Regions from separate parts of the Micromonospora sp. NPDC023869 genome, predicted to be linked through region 3. Evidence: riboswitches for the same ligand, from Rfam matches in the RefSeq annotation. Region 3 holds a riboswitch; each other region holds the start of a gene.
What was found. A riboswitch is a leader RNA that binds a small molecule or an ion and turns the genes downstream of it on or off. The one in region 3 is predicted to bind cobalamin.
Positions count from the first base shown of each region.

Region 1: it holds a riboswitch for cobalamin, as region 3 does, so the genes downstream of both, metE (5-methyltetrahydropteroyltriglutamate--homocysteine S-methyltransferase) here and bluB (5,6-dimethylbenzimidazole synthase) in region 3, are expected to answer to the same signal.
Region 2: it holds a riboswitch for cobalamin, as region 3 does, so the genes downstream of both, ACZ31C_RS19075 (ribonucleoside-diphosphate reductase subunit alpha) here and bluB (5,6-dimethylbenzimidazole synthase) in region 3, are expected to answer to the same signal.
Region 4: it holds a riboswitch for cobalamin, as region 3 does, so the genes downstream of both, ACZ31C_RS10810 (energy-coupling factor ABC transporter permease) here and bluB (5,6-dimethylbenzimidazole synthase) in region 3, are expected to answer to the same signal.

Region 1 is NZ_JBVHKD010000010.1:151,731-156,386, reverse strand. Features, by position in the region: gene ACZ31C_RS24985 (ABC transporter substrate-binding protein) at 1-348, opposite strand, end outside; gene ACZ31C_RS24980 (FecCD family ABC transporter permease) at 374-1,462, opposite strand; cobalamin riboswitch at 1,628-1,840, shown strand; gene metE (5-methyltetrahydropteroyltriglutamate--homocysteine S-methyltransferase) at 1,961-4,252, shown strand; gene ACZ31C_RS24970 (AI-2E family transporter) at 4,341-4,656, opposite strand, start outside.
Region 2 is NZ_JBVHKD010000006.1:250,465-255,120, forward strand. Features, by position in the region: gene ACZ31C_RS19075 (ribonucleoside-diphosphate reductase subunit alpha) at 1-1,897, opposite strand, end outside; cobalamin riboswitch at 2,034-2,242, opposite strand; gene ACZ31C_RS19080 (amino acid adenylation domain-containing protein) at 2,363-4,656, shown strand, end outside.
Region 3 is NZ_JBVHKD010000017.1:85,224-89,879, forward strand. Features, by position in the region: gene ACZ31C_RS30430 (hypothetical protein) at 1-22, opposite strand, end outside; gene ACZ31C_RS30435 (hypothetical protein) at 19-603, opposite strand; gene ACZ31C_RS30440 (TetR/AcrR family transcriptional regulator) at 722-1,330, opposite strand; gene ACZ31C_RS30445 (MalY/PatB family protein) at 1,389-2,546, opposite strand; cobalamin riboswitch at 2,615-2,817, shown strand; gene bluB (5,6-dimethylbenzimidazole synthase) at 2,858-3,493, shown strand; gene ACZ31C_RS30455 (VOC family protein) at 3,513-4,250, opposite strand; gene ACZ31C_RS30460 (SipW-dependent-type signal peptide-containing protein) at 4,410-4,656, shown strand, end outside.
Region 4 is NZ_JBVHKD010000003.1:45,334-49,989, reverse strand. Features, by position in the region: gene cbiQ (cobalt ECF transporter T component CbiQ) at 1-718, opposite strand, end outside; gene ACZ31C_RS10815 (energy-coupling factor ABC transporter substrate-binding protein) at 718-1,047, opposite strand; gene ACZ31C_RS10810 (energy-coupling factor ABC transporter permease) at 1,044-1,736, opposite strand; cobalamin riboswitch at 1,767-1,941, opposite strand; gene ACZ31C_RS10805 (DUF2267 domain-containing protein) at 2,067-2,471, shown strand; gene ACZ31C_RS10800 (roadblock/LC7 domain-containing protein) at 2,476-2,895, opposite strand; gene ACZ31C_RS10795 (YncE family protein) at 3,085-4,335, opposite strand; gene ACZ31C_RS10790 (RNA polymerase sigma factor) at 4,415-4,656, shown strand, end outside.

The sequences.
Region 1 (4,656 bases), on a different contig from region 3:
CTTGGAGATCTGGAGGTGGCCGCTGGTGTCGGTCTTGTCGGTCAGCAGCGGGATCCGATCCAGCTCGGCCTGGGTGGCCGCGTCGTAGTACTCCTTCGGGTACTGCCCGGCGCGGGCGGTGGCCCGGTCCAGGACGCCGAGCGCGTGCAGGTAGGGCACGGCGGCGCTCTTGAGCAGCACGACCCGCTGCGGAGGGGCGTCGAAGGTGACGTCCACGCCGCAGTTGGTCACCGTCACCGGATAGCCGGGACCGGCCTCGGTCGGCCCGTCGGCGGTGCCGCCGCACCCGGCGACGAGCAGCACGCACGCGGAGGCGGCGGCGGTGGCGAGGCGGGTTGCCTTCAACATCGTTTCTCCTTGACGGGTGGGCTCTTCAGGCACCGGAGGCGTGCAGACGGCGGATCAGGACCAGCAGGAAGGGAGCGCCGAGCAGGGAGGTGATGATGCCGATCGGAATCTCCTGCGGCGCCAGCAGCACCCGGGCCAGCACGTCGGCCCAGACCAGCAGGATCGCCCCGAGCAGCGCGGCCACCGGCACCACGCGGACGTGCGGCGCGCCGACGATGCGTCGGGCCAGGTGTGGCACGACCAGGCCGACGAACCCGATGCTGCCGGCGGCGGAGACCAGGATGCCGACGCTGAGCGAGACCAGCACGAGCAGCCGGAGCCGGAACCGGTCCGGCGAGACGCCCAGGGTGTGCGCGGTCTCGTCGCCGATGGCCAGGACGTCGAGTCGCCGCCCGACGACGGTCAGGTAGCCGATGGTGCCGATCAGCACCACCGCGGCGATCAGCAGCAGAGCGTTCCAGCGGGCCAGGCCCAGCGACCCGAGGAGCCAGAACATCACCGACCGGGCGCCCTCGGCGGAACCGGAGGCGAAGATCAGGAAGCTGGTGGTGGCGTACAGCGCGTACCCGACGGCGACGCCGGCCAGCAGCAGCCGGATGGAGGTGACCCGGCCGCCGCTGCGCGCGATCAGGAAGACCAGCAGCGACGCGCCGAGCGCGCCGACGAACGCGCTGGTGGATAGCGCGTACTGGCCGAAGCCGGCGCCCGCGCCGAACAGGATCGCGGCGGCCGCGCCGCTGGAGGCGCCGGAGTTGATCCCGAGCAGGTACGGGTCGGCGAGCACGTTGCGGACCATGGCCTGCAACGCCACCCCGCAGACCGCCAGCCCGGCGCCGACCAGCATGCCGAGCAGGACCCGGGGCAGCCGGACCTGCCAGACGATCGCCTGCTGCGGCCCGGTCCAGGTCACCTCGCCGGGCACCCCGAGGAGCTGGTGCCCGATGATCCGGGCCACCGTGAGCGGGGGGATGCCGATCGCCCCGGCACCGACCGCGACCAGCCCGGTCAGGAGCAGGCCGATAGTCAGCGCGAGCAGCCAGAGGCCGGTCCGACGGCGCTGCGCCGCCACGCCGAGCACGTCCGTCCGGCTCGTCGGCAGGGTGGTGACGCTCACCGCACTCCCACGCAAAGTCGTTGTTCTTGCCAAGTCTTTGCAAAAACTAACACCAAGATCACGCCAGCGGAAGGCGGATGAGTCGTTGTTCACCCGCCGCTCGACCCGGCGTCGCGGCGCGGACATCACACCGGCGCGACGGTCGTCGGGCGCGATCCGGACGCTAGGATCCGAAGCGGTACTGGTTCGCCCCGGCCGTCCGGTCGGAGCGTCGTAAGAGGGAACCCGGTGTGAATCCGGGACTGCCCCGCAGCGGTGAGTGGGAACGACCGCCGTCACACGCACTGGACACCTGTCCGGGAAGCGACGGCCAGTAGGAGACCGGCCCAGCCGGTCGCGCCCACGAGTCCGAAGACCTGCCCGTGCCGCGTGCGCAGCCGCGCACGCCGCCGTCGGCCTCGCGGGAGGGCCAGGGCGAGGCCGGTCGTCGCGCCGTGCCCTCCCCAGCCTTCCCCGGAGCCGTACCGCCGGACCTCGAGGGAAGGGAACCCTGGCGACATGACCACTCCGTTCGGCACGAGCACCGTGCTCGGCTATCCGCGCATCGGCCCGCGTCGTGAACTCAAGACCGCGGTCGAGGGCTACTGGGCCGGCCGCGTCGACGAGCCGACCCTGCGGGCCACCGCCGCACAGGTACGCGAACAGACCTGGCGCACGTTGCACGACGCCGGCCTGTCCGCCGTACCGTCCAACACGTTCTCGCTCTACGACCACGTGCTCGACGCGGCCGTCACGGTCGACGCCGTACCCGACCGGTTCCGCCGGCGGGGCCTCGGTGAGCTGGACACCTACTTCGCCATGGCACGCGGCACCGCGCAGGAGCCGCCGCTGGAGATGACGAAGTGGTTCGACACCAACTACCACTACCTGGTGCCTGAGATCGGCCCGGACACCGCCTTCGCCGCCCGGGCCGACAAGCCGCTCGCCGAGTACGGGCGGGCCCGGGAGCTCGGCATCACCACGCGTCCGGTCCTGGTCGGCCCGGCGACCCTGCTGCTGCTGTCCAAGCCCACCGCCGACGCGCCGGACGGGTTCCGCCCGTTCGACCGGCTGGACGACCTGGCCGACGTCTACGCCGACCTGCTGTCCGCGCTCGCCGACGCCGGGGTGCCGTGGGTGCAGCTCGACGAACCGGCGTACGTCGGCGACCGGTCCGACGCAGAGATCCGCGACCTCGGTGCCGTCTACGCCCGCCTCGGCGCGCTGACCCACCGGCCCCGCCTGTTCGTCGCCGCCTACTTCGGCGAACTCGGCGACGCGCTGCCCGCGCTGCTGGACACGCCGATCGAGGCGATCGGTCTGGACCTGGTCGCCGGACCCGGCGACCTGGACCGGCTCGCCGGCCACGGCGCGCTGCCGGGCCGGACCGTGGTCGCCGGGCTGGTCGACGGCCGCAACGTGTGGCGGACCGACCTGCGGGCCGCCGCGGCCGTCGGCGCCACCCTCACCGGGCTCGCCGACACCGTCGCGGTGTCCACCTCCTGCTCGCTGCTGCACGTGCCGGTGGACCTGGCCGCCGAGACCGACCTCGACCCTCGGCTGCGCGAACGGTTGGCGTTCGCCCGGCAGAAGGTGGACGAGGTGGTCGCGCTCGGTCGGGTGCTGCGCGACGGGGTGGGCGAGCTGCCCGCCGCGCCTCCGCCTCCGCCGGCGCAGTGGCGTGACGACGCGGCCCGCGCCCGCCTGGAGGCGCTGCGGCCCGAGCACACCCGACGCGGCCCGTACCCGCACCGTGCCGAGGCCCAGCGTCGACGCCTCGGGCTGCCCGCGCTGGCGACCACCACCATCGGGTCGTTCCCGCAGACCGACGCGCTGCGCCGGGCCCGGGCCGAGCACCGGGCCGGTCGCCTGGACGCGGCCGGCTACGCCGAGCGGATGCGGGCCGAGATCGCCGAGGTGGTGGCCGAACAGGAACGCCTCGGGCTGGACGTGCTGGTGCACGGCGAGCCGGAGCGCAACGACATGGTGCAGTACTTCGCCGAACACCTCGACGGCTTCGCCGCCACCGCCCACGGCTGGGTCCAGTCGTACGGCTCCCGGTGCGTACGCCCGCCGATCCTGTACGGCGACGTGACCCGGAGCGTACCGATCACGGTGACCTGGTCCCGCTACGCCCAGTCGCTCACCGACCGGCCGGTCAAGGGCATGCTCACCGGCCCGGTGACCATCCTGGCCTGGTCGTTCGTGCGGGTGGACCAACCGCTGGCGGAGACCGCCCGACAGGTCGCGCTGGCCCTGCGCGACGAGGCGCGGGACCTGGAGACGGCGGGCATCCGGATCATCCAGGTCGACGAGCCCGCGCTGCGGGAACTGCTGCCACCGCGCCGCCGGGACCACACCGCCTACCTGGACTGGGCGGTGGCCGCCTTCCGGCTGGCGACCAGCGGCGTCGCCGACGCCACGGCGATCCACACCCACCTGTGCTACTCGGAGTTCGGTGAGGTGCTGCCCGCCATCGACGCCCTGGACGCCGACGTGACCAGCATCGAGGCGTCCCGTTCCCGGATGGAGATCCTCGACGACCTGGCCACCGTCGGCTACACCCGGGGGATCGGACCGGGTGTCTACGACATCCACTCGCCCCGGGTGCCGGATGCGGCCGAGGTGGTGACCGCGCTGCGCCGGGCGGCGGCGGTCGTCGACCCGCAGCGGCTCTGGGTCAACCCGGACTGCGGGCTCAAGACCCGGGGCTACCACGAGGTCCGTCCCGCCCTGACCGCGCTGGTCCGGGCCGCCGCCTCGGTCCGCGCCGAACTGGCCGCCGAGGGCGGGCCGACGAGCGACTCCTGACCCGGTGGCGTCCGCCGGTGGGGGCCTCCCACCGGCGGGCACCGCCGACGGACCGCACACCCGAGACAGTCCTCCCGGACCGGAAGGGTCAGGGTGCGCTGGCCTTGACCACGACCGCTTCCGGGGCCGGCGGTTGCTCGGCCGGTGGGAGGCGTCGGGCCAGCCGCCGGACCGCGGTGTTGAGCACGGCGATCAGCGGTACCGCGATGAGCGCGCCGAAGATGCCGTCGAGCACCACACCGGCGGTGACCGCCAGCACCACCGGCAGCGGGTGCAGCGCCACCGCCTTGCCCATGATCCACGGTTGGAGGACGTTCCCCTCGACCTGCTGCACCACGATCACCGCGCCGAGGATGCACAGCGCGGTGACCCAGCCGCCGTCCACCAGCGCGACCAGCACCGCC
Region 2 (4,656 bases), on a different contig from region 3:
ACAGGTTGGACACCTGCGGCTCGATGCACTCGTAGCAGCCGGCGATCGAGGCGATGGTGGCGGTCGGCGCGATCGCCACCAGCAACGAGTTCCGCAGGCCGTGCCGGCCGATCGTCTCGCGCAGCGCGGCCCACCGGTCGGGCTGGCCGACCTCGGCGCCCCACAGGTCCGGGTGCAGCTCACCCCGGGCGGCGCGGGTCTGCGCGTACGCGGGATGCGGGCCGAACCGCTCGGCGAGCCCGGCCGAGGTCTCCAACGCGGTCAGGAAGATCTCCTCCTGCACGCGGGTCGACAGCTCCCGGGCGGCCGGGGAGTCGAACGGCAGGCGCAGCGTGAAGAACGCGTCCTGCAACCCCATCAGCCCGAGCCCGACGGGGCGCCAGCGCGGGTTCGACGCCGCCGCCTGCTCGGCCGGGTAGTAGTTGATGTCGATCACTCGGTCCAGGAACACCACGGCGGTCCGCACCGTGGCGCGCAGCCGCTCCCAGTCGACCCCGTCCGCGGTGACGTGCGCGCCCAGGTTGACCGAGCCGAGGTTGCAGACCGCCGTCTCGGCGTCGTCGTTGACCTCCAGGATCTCGGTGCAGAGGTTCGACAGGTGGATGGTGTTGCCCCGGGCGCCGGTCTGGTTGGACAGCCGGTTCGAGGCGTCCTTGAACGTCATCCACCCGTTGCCAGTCTGCGCGAGCGTCCGCATCATCCGGCCGTACAGGTCGCGGGCCTTGACGGTCTTGACCGCCTTCTTCTCCGCCGCGCGGTACGCCTCGTCGAACGCCTCACCGAACAGGTCGGGCAGCTCGGGGGCGTCCGACGGGTCGACCAGCGACCAGTCCCCGTCCGCCTCGACGCGCCGCATGAACTCGTCCGGGATCCAGTTGGCGAGGTTCAGGTTGTGCGTACGCCGGGACTCCTCGCCGGTGTTGTCCCGCAGTTCGAGGAACTCCTCCACGTCCGGGTGCCACGGTTCGAGGTAGACGCAGGCCGCGCCCTTGCGACGGCCGCCCTGGTTGACGGCGGCCACCCCGGCGTCCAGCGTCTTGAGAAACGGCACGATGCCGTTCGACCTGCCGTTGGTGCCCCGGATCAGCGCGCCCCGACCGCGCACCCGGGACCAGGAGATGCCGATGCCACCGGAGAACTTGGACAGCTTCGCGACCTGGTGGTAACGCTCGTAGATGGAGTCGAGTTCGTCGCGCGGCGAGTCGACCAGGAAGCACGAGGACATCTGGGTGTGCCGGGTGCCGGAGTTGAACAGCGTCGGCGAGCTGGGCAGGTAGGCCAGGCTGGACATCAGCCGGTAGAAGCCGATCGCCTCGCCGGGCGTCTGCGACAGGCCGCAGGCGACCCGCAACAGCCAGTACTGCGGCGTCTCCACCACCAGTCGGGTCTGCGGGTGCCGCAGCAGGTACCGGTCGGCGACCGTGCGCAGCCCGAAGTACTCGAAACGCAGGTCCCCGGCCGGGTCGACGGCGTCGTCCAGCTTGCGCGCGTTGCGGGCCACGAACGCGGCGGTGTCGTCGCCGATCAGGCCCAAGCCGTGTGCGTACCGGATGGACTGGCTGAAGCTGGCCACCTGCTGCCCGCGGACCTCCTTGTCCACGTACGCGGCCAGCAGTCGGGCCGCCAGCTTCGAGTACTGCGGCTCCTCACCGATCAGTTCGGCTGCGGTCTGGATGGAGAGCTTGTCCATCTCGGCCGTGGTCGCGCCGTCGTACAGCCCGCTGATGGTCTTCGTCGCCACCCGCAGCGGGTCGATCTCGTCCAGGTCGGCGACCCACCGCTCCACCGCCTTGACGATCTTGTTGACGTCCACCGGCTCGGTGTCGCCGTTCCGTTTGCGGACCTGCATGACGTGCCGGCGTTGCTCCGGCCCCGCCTGCTCCTGGGTCACCGTCATGTTCCCCCTCCTCACGCCTGTCCCCGAGATCGTCGGGTCCGCGCGGGAGGACGCCGCCGGTCACCGACGGCACTGCTGCCGTGACTGACCAGCTCCTGGCGTCGGCCGTCCCACGCGGCCTTCGACCGCCGCACACGTCGCGTGCGGCGCGCTGGCAGGTCTTCGGACTCGTGGGCCTGGTGCTCGCGCCTACTGGCCGTCGCTTCCCAGACCTGGCGGGTCCAGTGCGTGATGACGGCGGTCGTTCCCACTCACCGCTGCGGGGCAGTCCCGGATTCCCACCGGGTTCCCTCTTGCCTCGACCGCCGTTTCAGTGGCGGTCGAACCAGCTACGGGGCACACCATATATGGGTACGGTGCGGAGATGGCAACACCAGATGCTGTGCCGGGCGTGTCGCGTGCCAGATGACGGGCATCCCGGCGACCGACGGCCGGGTACTCGATCATGCCCACTAGCATCGTCGCGTGCAGACTGCGGCCGGGCCCGGCGACCGACGGACACTGCTTGACGTCCTCGTCCAGGCCGCGGATCGCGCACCCGAGCAGATCATCGTGCACGTGCGCGACGACGGCACCGAACGCACCGTCACCGTCCGAGAGTTGCGGGACGAGTCGCTGCGGGTGGCGGGCGGCTACCGGGCCGCCGGAGTGGTCCCGGGCACCCCGGTGATCCTGGTCGCCGACGCCGGGGACGACTTCCAGCCGCTGTTCTGGGGGGCGCTCGCCGCCGGGCTGGTCCCGGTGCCGCTGCCACCCGAGCCGACCCGGGTACGGGCCGTCCGCGAGCTGCTCACCGACGCGGTGACCGTGCTGGACGACGCCACCGAGGCTGTCGCCGACGGGCTGGCCGGCCCGGTGCTGCGGCTGGCCGACCTGCGGACCGGCACCCCACCGGAGGAGCTGTTCGCGGCCGACCCGACCGACGTGGCGTTCCTCCAGTTCTCCTCCGGCAGCACCGGCGCGCCGCGCGGGGTGGAGCTGACCCACGCCAACGTGCTGGCCAATGTGGAGCAGTCCCGGCTGGCCAGCGGCGCCGGACCGGACGACGTGCTGGTCACCTGGATGCCGTACTTCCACGACATGGGGTTGATCGGCACCCACCTGACCCCGCTGGCCATCGGGTGCACGCAGGTCCGCGTACCTCCGATGGCGTTCGCCAAGCGCCCGGCGCTGTGGTTCACCGCCGCGCACCGGCATCGCGCGACCCTGCTCTCGGCGGCGAACTTCGCGCTGGCACTGGCGGTCCGGCGGGTTCCGGCGGATCTCCTCGCCACGCTCGACCTGAGCCGGGTCCGGTGCGTGGTGGTGGGCGCGGAGCCCATCTCCCCCACGGTGTGGCGGGCCTTCCTGGCGCACGTCCGCCCGGCCGGGCTCGCCCCGGCCGCCCTGCGACCGGTGTACGGCCTGGCGGAGGCGACGCTCGCGGTGACCTTCCCGCCGCCCGGGGAGGTCGCCGCGCCGCTGGTGCTGGACCGCGCCGCGCTGAGCCGGGGTCGGGCGGTGAGCACCGCGCCGGGTACGCACGCGGTGGAGCTGATGGACCTGGGGCACCCGGTGCCCGGCTGCGAGGTGCGCGTCGTCGACGAGCGGCACCGGCCGCTGCCCGAGGACCGGGTGGGCCTGATCGAGGTACGCGGCCCGAACGTGGCGCGCGGCTACCACCGGGACCCGCAGGCCAGCCGGGAGACCTTCGTGGACGGTTGGCTGCACACCGGTGACCTGGGTTTCCAGCGCTCCGGCCGGCTCTGCGTGACCGGCCGCGCGAAGGACGTGATCTTCGTCAACGGTCGGACGTTCCACGCCCCCGACCTGGAGGCGGTGGCCTCCGCGACCGTCGGGTTGCCGGCCACGGTGACGGCGGTGGTCGGCTGCACCGACCCGGACACCGGCGGCGAGCGGATCGTGGTGTTCGTGGCCTGGGCGCGACCGCCGGCCGGGGCTACCGTGGTGCTCGACGCCACGCGGGCCCGGGTCGCCGAGGCGGCCGGGCACGACGACGTACGGGTGCTGCCGCTGCCGCCCGGCGCGTTCGCCCGGACCACCAGCGGCAAGTTGCGGCGGCGACGGATGCGCGAACGCTACCTGGCCGGCGACTTCGCCGACCGGGAACGCCGCTGGCACCCGGCGGGACCGAGTGCGGCGCACCGGGTGGCCGAGCCAATGCCCTCGGGGCCGCTGTCCCGGCGACGGGTCGAGCAGGTCGTCCGGGCGGTCTGGGCCCGGGTGCTGGACCGGCCCGCCGACACCATCGCGGCGGACGACCGCTTCCTGGCCATCGGCGGGTCGTCGCTCACGGCGATGGAGGTGCTGGCCGGGCTGGAGGACGCCCTCGGCACCACGTTCGATCCGGCGGACCTGCGGGACTGTCCCACCGTCGCCGCGCTGACCGACCGCATCCTGGCCGGGCCGCCCACGACCCGACCGGCACCGCCCGACGGGCTCGCTACGGCGTCGCAGGACGCCCGCTCCGGTGCGACACCGCTCGCGGTCATCGGGATGGCCTGCCGCTTCCCGGGTGCCGACGACCCCGACGAGTTCTGGCGCGGACTCGTGGACGGCGTCGACGCGGTGCGGCCGGTCCCGGAGCACCGGTGGACGCCGCAGGACGGCCGGTCCCGCTGGGGGTCCTTCCTGGACGATCCGATGCAGCTCGACGCGGACTTCTTCGGGCTCTCCGACGAGGAGGCCCGGCTCACCGACCCGCACGCCCGACTGTTCCTGGAGATCGGGTACGAGGCGCTCGAACGCGCCGGGTACGC
Region 3 (4,656 bases):
GGGTCTTCCCGGTCTCGGTCATGACGTCCCTTCCGTGGTCACGGAGCCGGGCAGCAGGTGTCCGAGCAGGAGTTTGAGGATGAGCATCGGTGCCAGCCAGGCGAGTGCCGTCGGGACCGGTGACAGCGTCACCGCCGCGACGAGCAGCACGGTCGAGGCCGCGAACGCGAGTGGGCGTTTCAGCGCCGGTGCGGCGGTGGCGATCAGCACGGCGGCGGCGAGGGTGCCGGCGTAGAGCACGATCGCGGTCGACCACGGGTACGCGGGCAGGACCAACGCGACGACGGGCAGATGGACGTGGGCCGCCACGAAGACCAGGTGTCGTCGGACGGTGCCGGGTCCGGTGTGGAACCGCCTCGATGCAGACACGGTGGCGTTCACGACGGCACCACCGAACAGGTCGAACCCGAGCACCGTCAGCAGGAGCACGATCGGCACCGGGTAGCCGGCAGCGGCACCCACGGCCCCGGCGACGGTCGCGCCGACACCTGCGGTGAGGTAGCTGAGCCGACTCTCCGCCCGCGTGGCCCCGGGCGCGACGAGCAGGTCGTTGAGCCGCGAGACCGGACCGCGCGGCGGACTCGGGGACGTGGTCGTGGGCATGGCCGCCGTTCGCTCGGAGACGATTGATGAACTATCGCTCAGCATAGTGAACATTTGTGCACCCGTCGAGCTGGGGCTGTTCAGGGCCCCATGGAGCAGCCCCACCCGCAGGCGGCACTCAGCCGTCGGACGGAACGGGGTCCTGGATCGCGGTGCCGGAGTACAGCCGGTCGATGGTCTCCCACCAGCGCCGCAGGCCGTCGTGACCCATCGGATCGGTGCCGAGCACGTCGGTGATGCGGTCGCGCAGCAGGATGATGGAGAGCTCGTGGGCCAGCAGCACGACCGCGAGCTGTGCCCGGTCCACGTCCGGGGCGACCGCGCCCACGTCGGCCATCCGGCGCAGGAGCGAGTCGGCGAACCCCTGCAGCATCCGGTACGCCTCGACCGAGCGCGACGTGGTGCCGACGAGCAGGTGCGCGAGATACCGGGTGGCCGACGGGGAGGACAGCGCGTCGGCCGACGCGAGGAAGCGGTCGGGCGGGCCGGAACCGGCTGTCTCGGCGAGTGCCTCCAGTGCGTTGCCCAACACGCCCAGCACGTGCGCGTCGACGGCGGCGACCAGGCCCTCACGCGACCCGTAGTGCTTGATGATGAGCGACTGCGAGACTCCCGCGCGCTCTGCCACCTGCTTGAGCGACGCGGCCGCCGGCCACTGTTCGCCGAAGAGTTCCAGGGCGGTGTCCCGAATGATCGCCTTGGCGGTGCGATCCTCCGGTGCATACATGTTCACCACAGTAGCAATCCCGGCGTGCGGTGCGAACGGGCCGGCAGTGGCACCGGCGTCAGGTCAGCGCCTCGGCCATCCGCCGCACACCTTCGGTGATCAGCTCGGGGGTGGTGCCGAGGTTGAATCGCGCGTGTCCCGCTCCCCCGGTGCCGAAGACGGGGCCGGGACTGAGCGCCACTCGGCCGCGATCGAGGAAGGTCGCGGCGGGGTCGTCGCCGAGACCGAGGGCGCGGCAGTCGAGCCAGGCCAGGTAGGTGCCCTCGCCGGGCCGGTATCGGACCGTCGGGAGGTGTTCGGCCAGCAGCCGGGCGAGGAGACGACGGTTCTCGTCGAGATCGGCCAAGAGGGTGTCGAGCCATCCGCCGCCGTCCCGGAGGGCGGCGACATGGGCCAGCACCCCGACGTGGCTGGGACTCTCGTTGACCCAGGCGGGGATGCGGGCGAGATCGTCGACCGCGGCGGGTCCGGCGACGGCGACGGCGGCCTTGAGACCGGCGAGGTTCCACGCCTTGGACGCGGAGATCACCGAGAAGCCGTTCTCGGCGCCCGACACGCTCAGGTACGGCGTGAACCTCGCCCCGGCCAGCACCAGCGGCGCGTGGATCTCGTCGACCACCACACGCACACCATGTCGGCCCGCCAGCGCGGCGACCTCGGCGAGTTCGTCGGCGGTGTGCACGGTGCCGGTCGGGTTGTGCGGGCTGCACAACAGGTACGCGGGCCGGGAGCCACGACGTGCCGCGCGCCGGAAGGCGTCGTCCAGGACCGTCATGTCGATCCGGCCGTCCGCGCCGAGCGGGGCCTCCTGGATGGGGCGACCGGTACGCCCCACCACCTGGTAGAACGGCGCGTAGACCGGACAGTTGACCACGACGGCATCGGTCGGGCCACAGGTCACGTCGAGGACCTCGAGGATGCCGCTCATCACGTCCGGGACCATCGTGGTGCGGTCCACGGCGATGCCGTCGAAGTCCCACCGGTCGCGGGCGAACTCGGCGAGCGCCTCGGCGTAGTCGGTGCCGGCGGGGTAGCCCGTGTCGCCGCGCCGTACGGCCTCGGTGATCGCGTCGACGACCGGCCCGGCCAGCGGCGCGTCCATCTCCGCCACGAACATCGGCAGCACGTCGCTCGGGTAGGCGCGCCACTTCTCGCTCGTCCGCTTCCGGAGCTGGTCCAGGGTGAGCTGCCGCAGGGGCCTGGTCTCGGAGGTCACGACACCGAGACTAGTGACTCGATCTTTCGACAGCGCCGACGGAAGACGGTGTCCGGTAGGGTGCTCGGCGGCACGAACTGTTGCGAGGTGCCCCACCCGTGGTGGGGAGAATCGGGAAGCCGGTGAGAGTCCGGCACGGGCCCGCCGCGGTGACCGGGGAGCTGCCGCCCACGCGCGTCACGCGCAGCCACTGGCCCTGCCCGGGCCGGGAAGGCGGGCGGTGAGGTGACGATCCGGAAGTCCGAAGACCGGCCTCGCGCCTGGTTGCCCTGCCGTGAGGGCAGGGCCTGGAGCGCAGCGGGAGCCTGCCCATGTTCGACGATGTGTACGAGGTCATCCACGCCCGCCGGGACGTACGGGGTGAGTTCACCGGCGCGCCGATCCCGGCCGAGGTCCTCGATCGGGTGCTGGCCGCCGCGCACGCCGCGCCCAGCGTCGGCCTGTCGCAGCCGTGGGACTTCATCCTGGTCCGCGATTCCGCGCTGCGGGCGGAGTTCCACCGCCACGTGCAGCAGGAGCGGGACGTCTTCGCCGCGACCCTGGACGGGGAGGAGGCGCGCCGGTTCGGCCGGATCAAGATAGACGGGGTGCGGGAGTCGACCCTGTCGGTCGTGGTGACGTACGACCCGGACCGGGGCTCCCCGGCGGTGCTGGGTCGGCACGCCATCGCCGACGCTGGCCTGTACTCGGTGTGCCTGGCCATCCAGAACCTGTGGCTGGCGGCCACCGCCGAGGGGCTCGGCGTGGGCTGGGTGTCGTTCTACCGGGAACCGTTCGTGCAGGACCTGCTGCGGATCCCGGCGGTTGTCCGCCCGGTTGCCTGGCTGTGCCTGGGTCCGGTCACCCACCTGGAGCAGGTGCCGGACCTGGAACGACACGGCTGGCGGCAGCGCCGTCCTTTGCGGGCAGCGGTGCACCGGGACCGCTGGGAGCCGGCGGGCCACTGACCGACGGCGCGAGGGTGCGTCAGCCGGGGGCGAGGAGGCAGAACTCGTTGCCCTCCGGGTCGGCCATGACCGTCCACGGCAGATCGTCGCGGCCCACGTCCACGGTGGTGGCGCCGAGAGCCCGCAGCCTGGCCGCCTCGCCCTGCGGGTCGTCACCGGGGTACGGGCGGACGTCGAGGTGGACCCGGTTCCAGCCGGTCTTCACGTCGGGCGTACGCAGGAACTGCAGGTACGGACCCACGTCCGCAGCGGAGCGCAGGACCGCTCGGCGGTCGGTCACCTCGTGCAGACGCCAGTCCATGGCGGTGCTCCAGAAGTCGGCCATGGCGCGCGGGTCCGCGCAGTCGACCACGACGGCGGCGACCGGTCCGACGTCCCGGTGGGCCGGTCGGGGGTCCAGGACGCAGAACTCGTTGCCCTCCGGGTCGGCCATGACCGTCCACGGAACGTCGCCCTGTCCCACGTCGGCGAGGGTGGCGCCGAGATCCTTCAGGCGCGCGACCGTCTCGGCGTGGTGGTCCGCCGAGGTGGTGGCGAGGTCGAGGTGCACGCGGTTCTTCACCGTCTTGGGTTCCGAGGAGACGACGAGGTCGACGAAGACGGCGATCGGGTCGGGATAGGCGACGCCCTCGGGTTCGAGGTTGGTGACGCCGGGCTCCTCGCTGGAGATCCCCCAGCCGAGTGTCTCCGCCCAGAAACCGCCCAGCGCGGAGTCGTCCCGGGCCTTCATGTTGATCTGTACGAGCCGTGTTGCCATCCGGCGATGCTAGCGGCATCGCGAAACGAATTCGATTTACTTGATGCTGGTCGATACACCTCCGTGAAGTTTCGGAGTTTATGCCCGACTTGTCCGTATTGGAGCTTTATCGTGTCCCTGCGTGACAGCACGCCAACGGGGATGCACGAGGAGGACAAGTTGACTGGACCGACAGGGATGACGACGGGCGAGTCGAGCAGTCGAGGAGGTCGTCGCAAGCTCAAGGCGATCCTGGCCGGCGGGCTCGCGCTCGGCCTCGGCGGCACGATCACCCTCGCCGCCTGGAACGACTCCGAGTACGCCTCGGGCACGTTCACCGCCGGTAGCTTCAGCATGGAGGGCAGCACGGACGGCACCACCTACGCCGAGCACCCGACCGCCGGCACGGCGGCGGCGTTGGCGTTCA
Region 4 (4,656 bases), on a different contig from region 3:
TGGCCAGCACCACCGCCGCCAACAGCAGCACGGTGGTCGCCAGGAACGCCACCGACGGTTGCCGCACCTCGGTGCGTACCGCCAGCGAGCCGGTGTAACCGCGCAGCGCCAACCCCTCCTCCCAACGCCGGGCCAGCGAGAACGCCCGGACGAAGACCGCGCCGGCCTGCCCGGCCAGCGACCGGTAGGTGCTGGCCCAGGTGCGGTAGCCCAGCCGGGCCGCCTGGGCCTGCCGCACCGCGTGCACGCTCTCCAGCAGCAGGAACAACATCCGGTAGATCAGCGCGGCCACCTCGGTGACCGCGCTGGGCACCCCGAGTCGCTGGAGTCGGGGCAACACGTCGGCGAGCGGCGTGGTGGCGGCGAACAGCAGCAGGCAGAGCAGCGCGGCGCAGGCCCGACCGGCGGTCGCGGCGGCCGTCGCCAGCCCCTCCGGCGCCCACCGCACACGCGTCGGGCCGGAGACCGCCACCAGCATCGGCACCGAGCCGGTCAGGATGAACAACAGCGGGGTCCGGGCCGCCCGGACCAGCAGGCGCGGCGGCAGCGCCGCCGGCCCGAGCAACGCCACCGCCGCGGTCAGGCCCACCACCAGGGCGCCCGGCCACGGTGGCAGGAGCAACGCGCAGCCCAACAGCCCCAGGGCCAACAGGGCCTTCTCCGCCGGGTGGCGGCGTCGCCAGGGGCTGGCGTACGCCGCCACGTCCAACGCGAGCACTAGTCGGTGGTTTTCTCCCCGGTCGCGGTCTGCTCGCCACGCAGCCGCTGCCGGGTCCGGGCGACCCCGAAGTAGTAGCCGAGGAACCCGGCGCCGAGGGCGGCCTGGAGCGCGAACAACGCCGACTCGATCTCACCCGACGGCGGCTCGTAGATCGAGCTGAACCACGGCTCGTAGTCGGGGTGGTCGTTGACGATCGCCTCCTCGGCGAGGGCGTCTGCCCCGGCGAACGGCTCCTCGCCGCTGCCGAGCCCCAGCACCAGCGGCGCCACCGCCAACGCCACCACGGCGAGCAGCAACAACAGGTTGGTCCGGCCGAACGACTTCACGCCACCGCTCCCTGGGTCGTCGGGGCCGGACGGCGCAGAATGCCGAGCCGGCGGAGTTCCTGCGGGCTCACCCGGACCAGCAACCGGACCACTAGGACGGTGAGCAGCCCCTCGCTGATCGCCAGCGGGATCTGGGTGACCGCGAAGATGGACCCGAACTTGGCCAGCGCGCCGACGAAGCCCGAATCCGGGTCGGGGAAGGCCAGCGCGAGCTGGGCACTGGTCACGCAGTAGGTCGCCAGGTCGGCCAGGGCGGCGGCGAAGAACACCGAGATGCCGAGGCCGCCACCGAGCCGGCGGATCAGCGCGTACACGCCGAAGGCCACCCAGGGGCCGACGATCGCCATCGAGAAGACGTTCGCGCCGAGCGTGCTCAACCCGCCGTGGGCCAGCAGGAGTGCCTGGAACAGCAGCACGATCGTGCCGAGCACACTCATCACGGGGGCTCGGAACAGGATCGCGCCGAGACCCACACCGGTCGGATGGGAGCAGGAGCCGGTCACCGAAGGGATCTTCAGCGCCGACAGGACGAAGGTGAACGCCCCGGCCGCGCCGAGCAACAGCTTCGCGTCGGGGTTCGCGCGGACCTGCTGGACCAGGTTGCGCGCACCGTGGATGACGAACGGTGTCGAGACCGCGAACCATGCCGCCGCCTGCACCGGTGGTAGGTAGCCCTCAGCGATGTGCATGAGTCGACCTCCCCTTCCAACACCTCGTGGACGAGATCACACGTCGGGGTCGGTCTCCTGGCTCCCGGATCGTCGCGTACTCCGGCCTTCCCAGGTCCTCCACGGACCCAGTGGCGTACAAGTCGGAGCGAACTCCCCGGTCACAGTGGCGAGGGCCGCGCCGGTCTCACACCGGCTTCCCGTTACCGCGACGGCGCGACGTTATCCGTTCTGCGCACCGGCGCACAAGACTCATCGATGCCCCAGCGGCCGTACTCGGGTGAAGAGTGCCGTTTGTCACGACGATTCCCGGGTAGACGCCAGATCCGTTGCGAGAAGGGGGCCGGCGGGTTGGACGAGAACGAGTTCATCGAGTCCGTGGCGAACCGCACCGGCGCGTCGACGGAACAGGCGACCGCCATCGCGCGCGCCACCCTGACCACGCTGGCCGAGCGGATCGACGGAGGCGAGGCCCGGGACCTGGCCGAGCAACTCCCGGAAGGGCTGCGGGCGTACACGTTCGCGCCCAGCGAGACCGCCGAACGCTTCGGGCTCGACGTGTTCGTCCAGCGCGTCGGCGGCCGAGCCGACGTCGACCCCGACCTGGCCGAGGCCGGCGTCCGGGCGGTGATGGACACCATTCGAGGTGACGTCGCCCCCGCCGACTACGACGACGTCATCGCGAACCTGCCGGCCGAACTGTGGCAGGTGGCCAACCCGGCGCCGTCCTACGACGCGCAGCGCGACCGCGGCTAGCGGATCACCGGGCGGTCAGGTGGGGTGCCGGCTCCACGTACACCGGCAGGTGATGCCCGGCCCGGGCGCAGAAGAGGGCGACCTCGTACGCCATGTCGCCCACCTCGGCCGAGCCGTCGATACCGACGGTGAGGATCGCCCCGTTGCCGGTGGTGGCGTGGAACAGGAACGCCCGCGACATCTGCACCACCACCTGGTGCAGCTCACCCTCACCGCACAGTCGGGCGGCGGCCAGACCCAACGCCTGGAGACCACAGACCACACTGGACAGTTGCTCGGCGATCTCCTCGTCGATGCCCCGCGAGGCCCCCAGCATGATGCCGTCCGGGGAGAGCACCACCGCGAACTTGGCACCGGGCACCCGATCCACGATGTCGTCGAGCGCGTCGTTGAGATTCTCGGCGGTGACCAGGGCATGGGTCATAAGGGCGCTGTCCTCTCGTCGAAACTCCTACGTTCGTACCAGAGAAGACCCGGCGTCAGGGGGCTGACACTCCCCCTGATCCTGTTCCCTGATCCTCCTAACGTACGACGACGCTGGTCACCCTAATCGGACGGGTCGGACGGCACGATCACGCCGGGAATCGCTCCTCTGACCGACGGTGACGCCCGCTCAGGACGACGGCACCGGGCCCCGCAACCCCACCAATCCGGGTACGGCGACACGACCCAGTTCGGCGCCGCTGGCCGGGTCGAGCCATCTCAGCGCGTCCCGCCCACCCACATAGAGACGACCGCTGTCCGGGCCGAGGAGGAGACCGCTGACGGGAGCGTCGACCGGCCGTTCGGCGACGACCCGCAGACCGGCGGCATCCACGGTACGCACCACACCGGCCCCGCCGAGGAACAGTCGATCGTCGTCCGCCGTCGCGTACGCCGGGCCGGACGCTACGGGGACGGCGGCGGTGCGGCGTACCGTCAGCTCCTCGGTGGAGATCTCGGCGACGGTGCCGGAGGTGAGGTCGGCGACGTACAGCCGGGAGCCGTCCGGGGCGATCGCCATGGCGTGCCCGTCGGCCGGTCCCTCCCCGAACGGGTGCGGCAGGTCCACGCAGTACGCCCACCGCTCGTGCAGGTGCAGCGTGTGCACGAAGGCGTGGACGTCGCTCCCCGGCCGCCCGCTGATGCGGTCCCGGGTGTGCCGGTGATCGGGTTGGTGGGTGTAGAGCGTGTACAGGACGTGACGGGCCGGGGCGAGCACGGCCTGCCGCCCGTCGCCGCGCATCTCCTCCTCCGCGCCCGCCGGAATCGTCTGCTTGAGGCGGGTCTGCAACGGGCCCGCCACACCGGTGGCGAGGTCGACCACCCGGACCCGGTACCGGTCCGGTGCCTGCGGCGGCAGCCACTCCAGCACGAACAGGCCGCTGTGGTCGTGGGTGAACGCCTCCGGGACGACGTTGCCCGGCAGCCGTAGTCGCTGCCGCACTCCATCCGCGTCGGCGATCAGCACCGGCGTGACGTCCCGCCCGGCCGGAGACGCTGCGGTGACGCTCACCGCCTCGGTGGTCAGTGCCACCCACCTGCCGTGGGCGGAGACTGTCTGCGGCACCCAGCGTCCGGGCAGTCGCACCCGCGCGGAGGCGACACCCGTGGCGGTCTCGATCCGCCAGAACGCGGTGTCGGCGCCCTCCGGTGCGCTCGCGTACACCGACCGCCCGTCGGCGGTGGCGACGGCGTGCGGAATGACCTGCCGCTCGGCACCGCGCAGCAGGACGACTCCGTCGGCCAGGTCCAGGAGCAACGGATCCGGCGGCACCGCCGCCACCCGGGACCCGGTCGGATCACACCCGACCAGCGTCGCGGCGCCCGCGCCCACCAGCGCGGACAACAGGGTACGGCGGGTGGTCGTCCTCGTCGCCATCATGCCCGGATGACACCGCCACGCCGATTCCGGTTCCGTCGGCGGACAGTGGAACCTGGACGACGCGACCGGTGTCAGGACAGTGATCCCACCGGAGGTTTCCCTGGACGACGAGGAGTTCGTCACCCGCGCGCAGGCAGGTGACCTGGAGGCGTACGAACTCCTGGTCGCCCGGCACACCGCGTCCGCGTACCGGACGGCGATCCTGCTCGGCGCGGGATCCGACGCGGAGGACGTGGTCCAGGAGGCGTTCGTGAAGGGCTACCGGAAACTGTCCCGCTATCGCGGCGACGCCTCGTTCCGATCCTGGCTGCTGGCGATCGT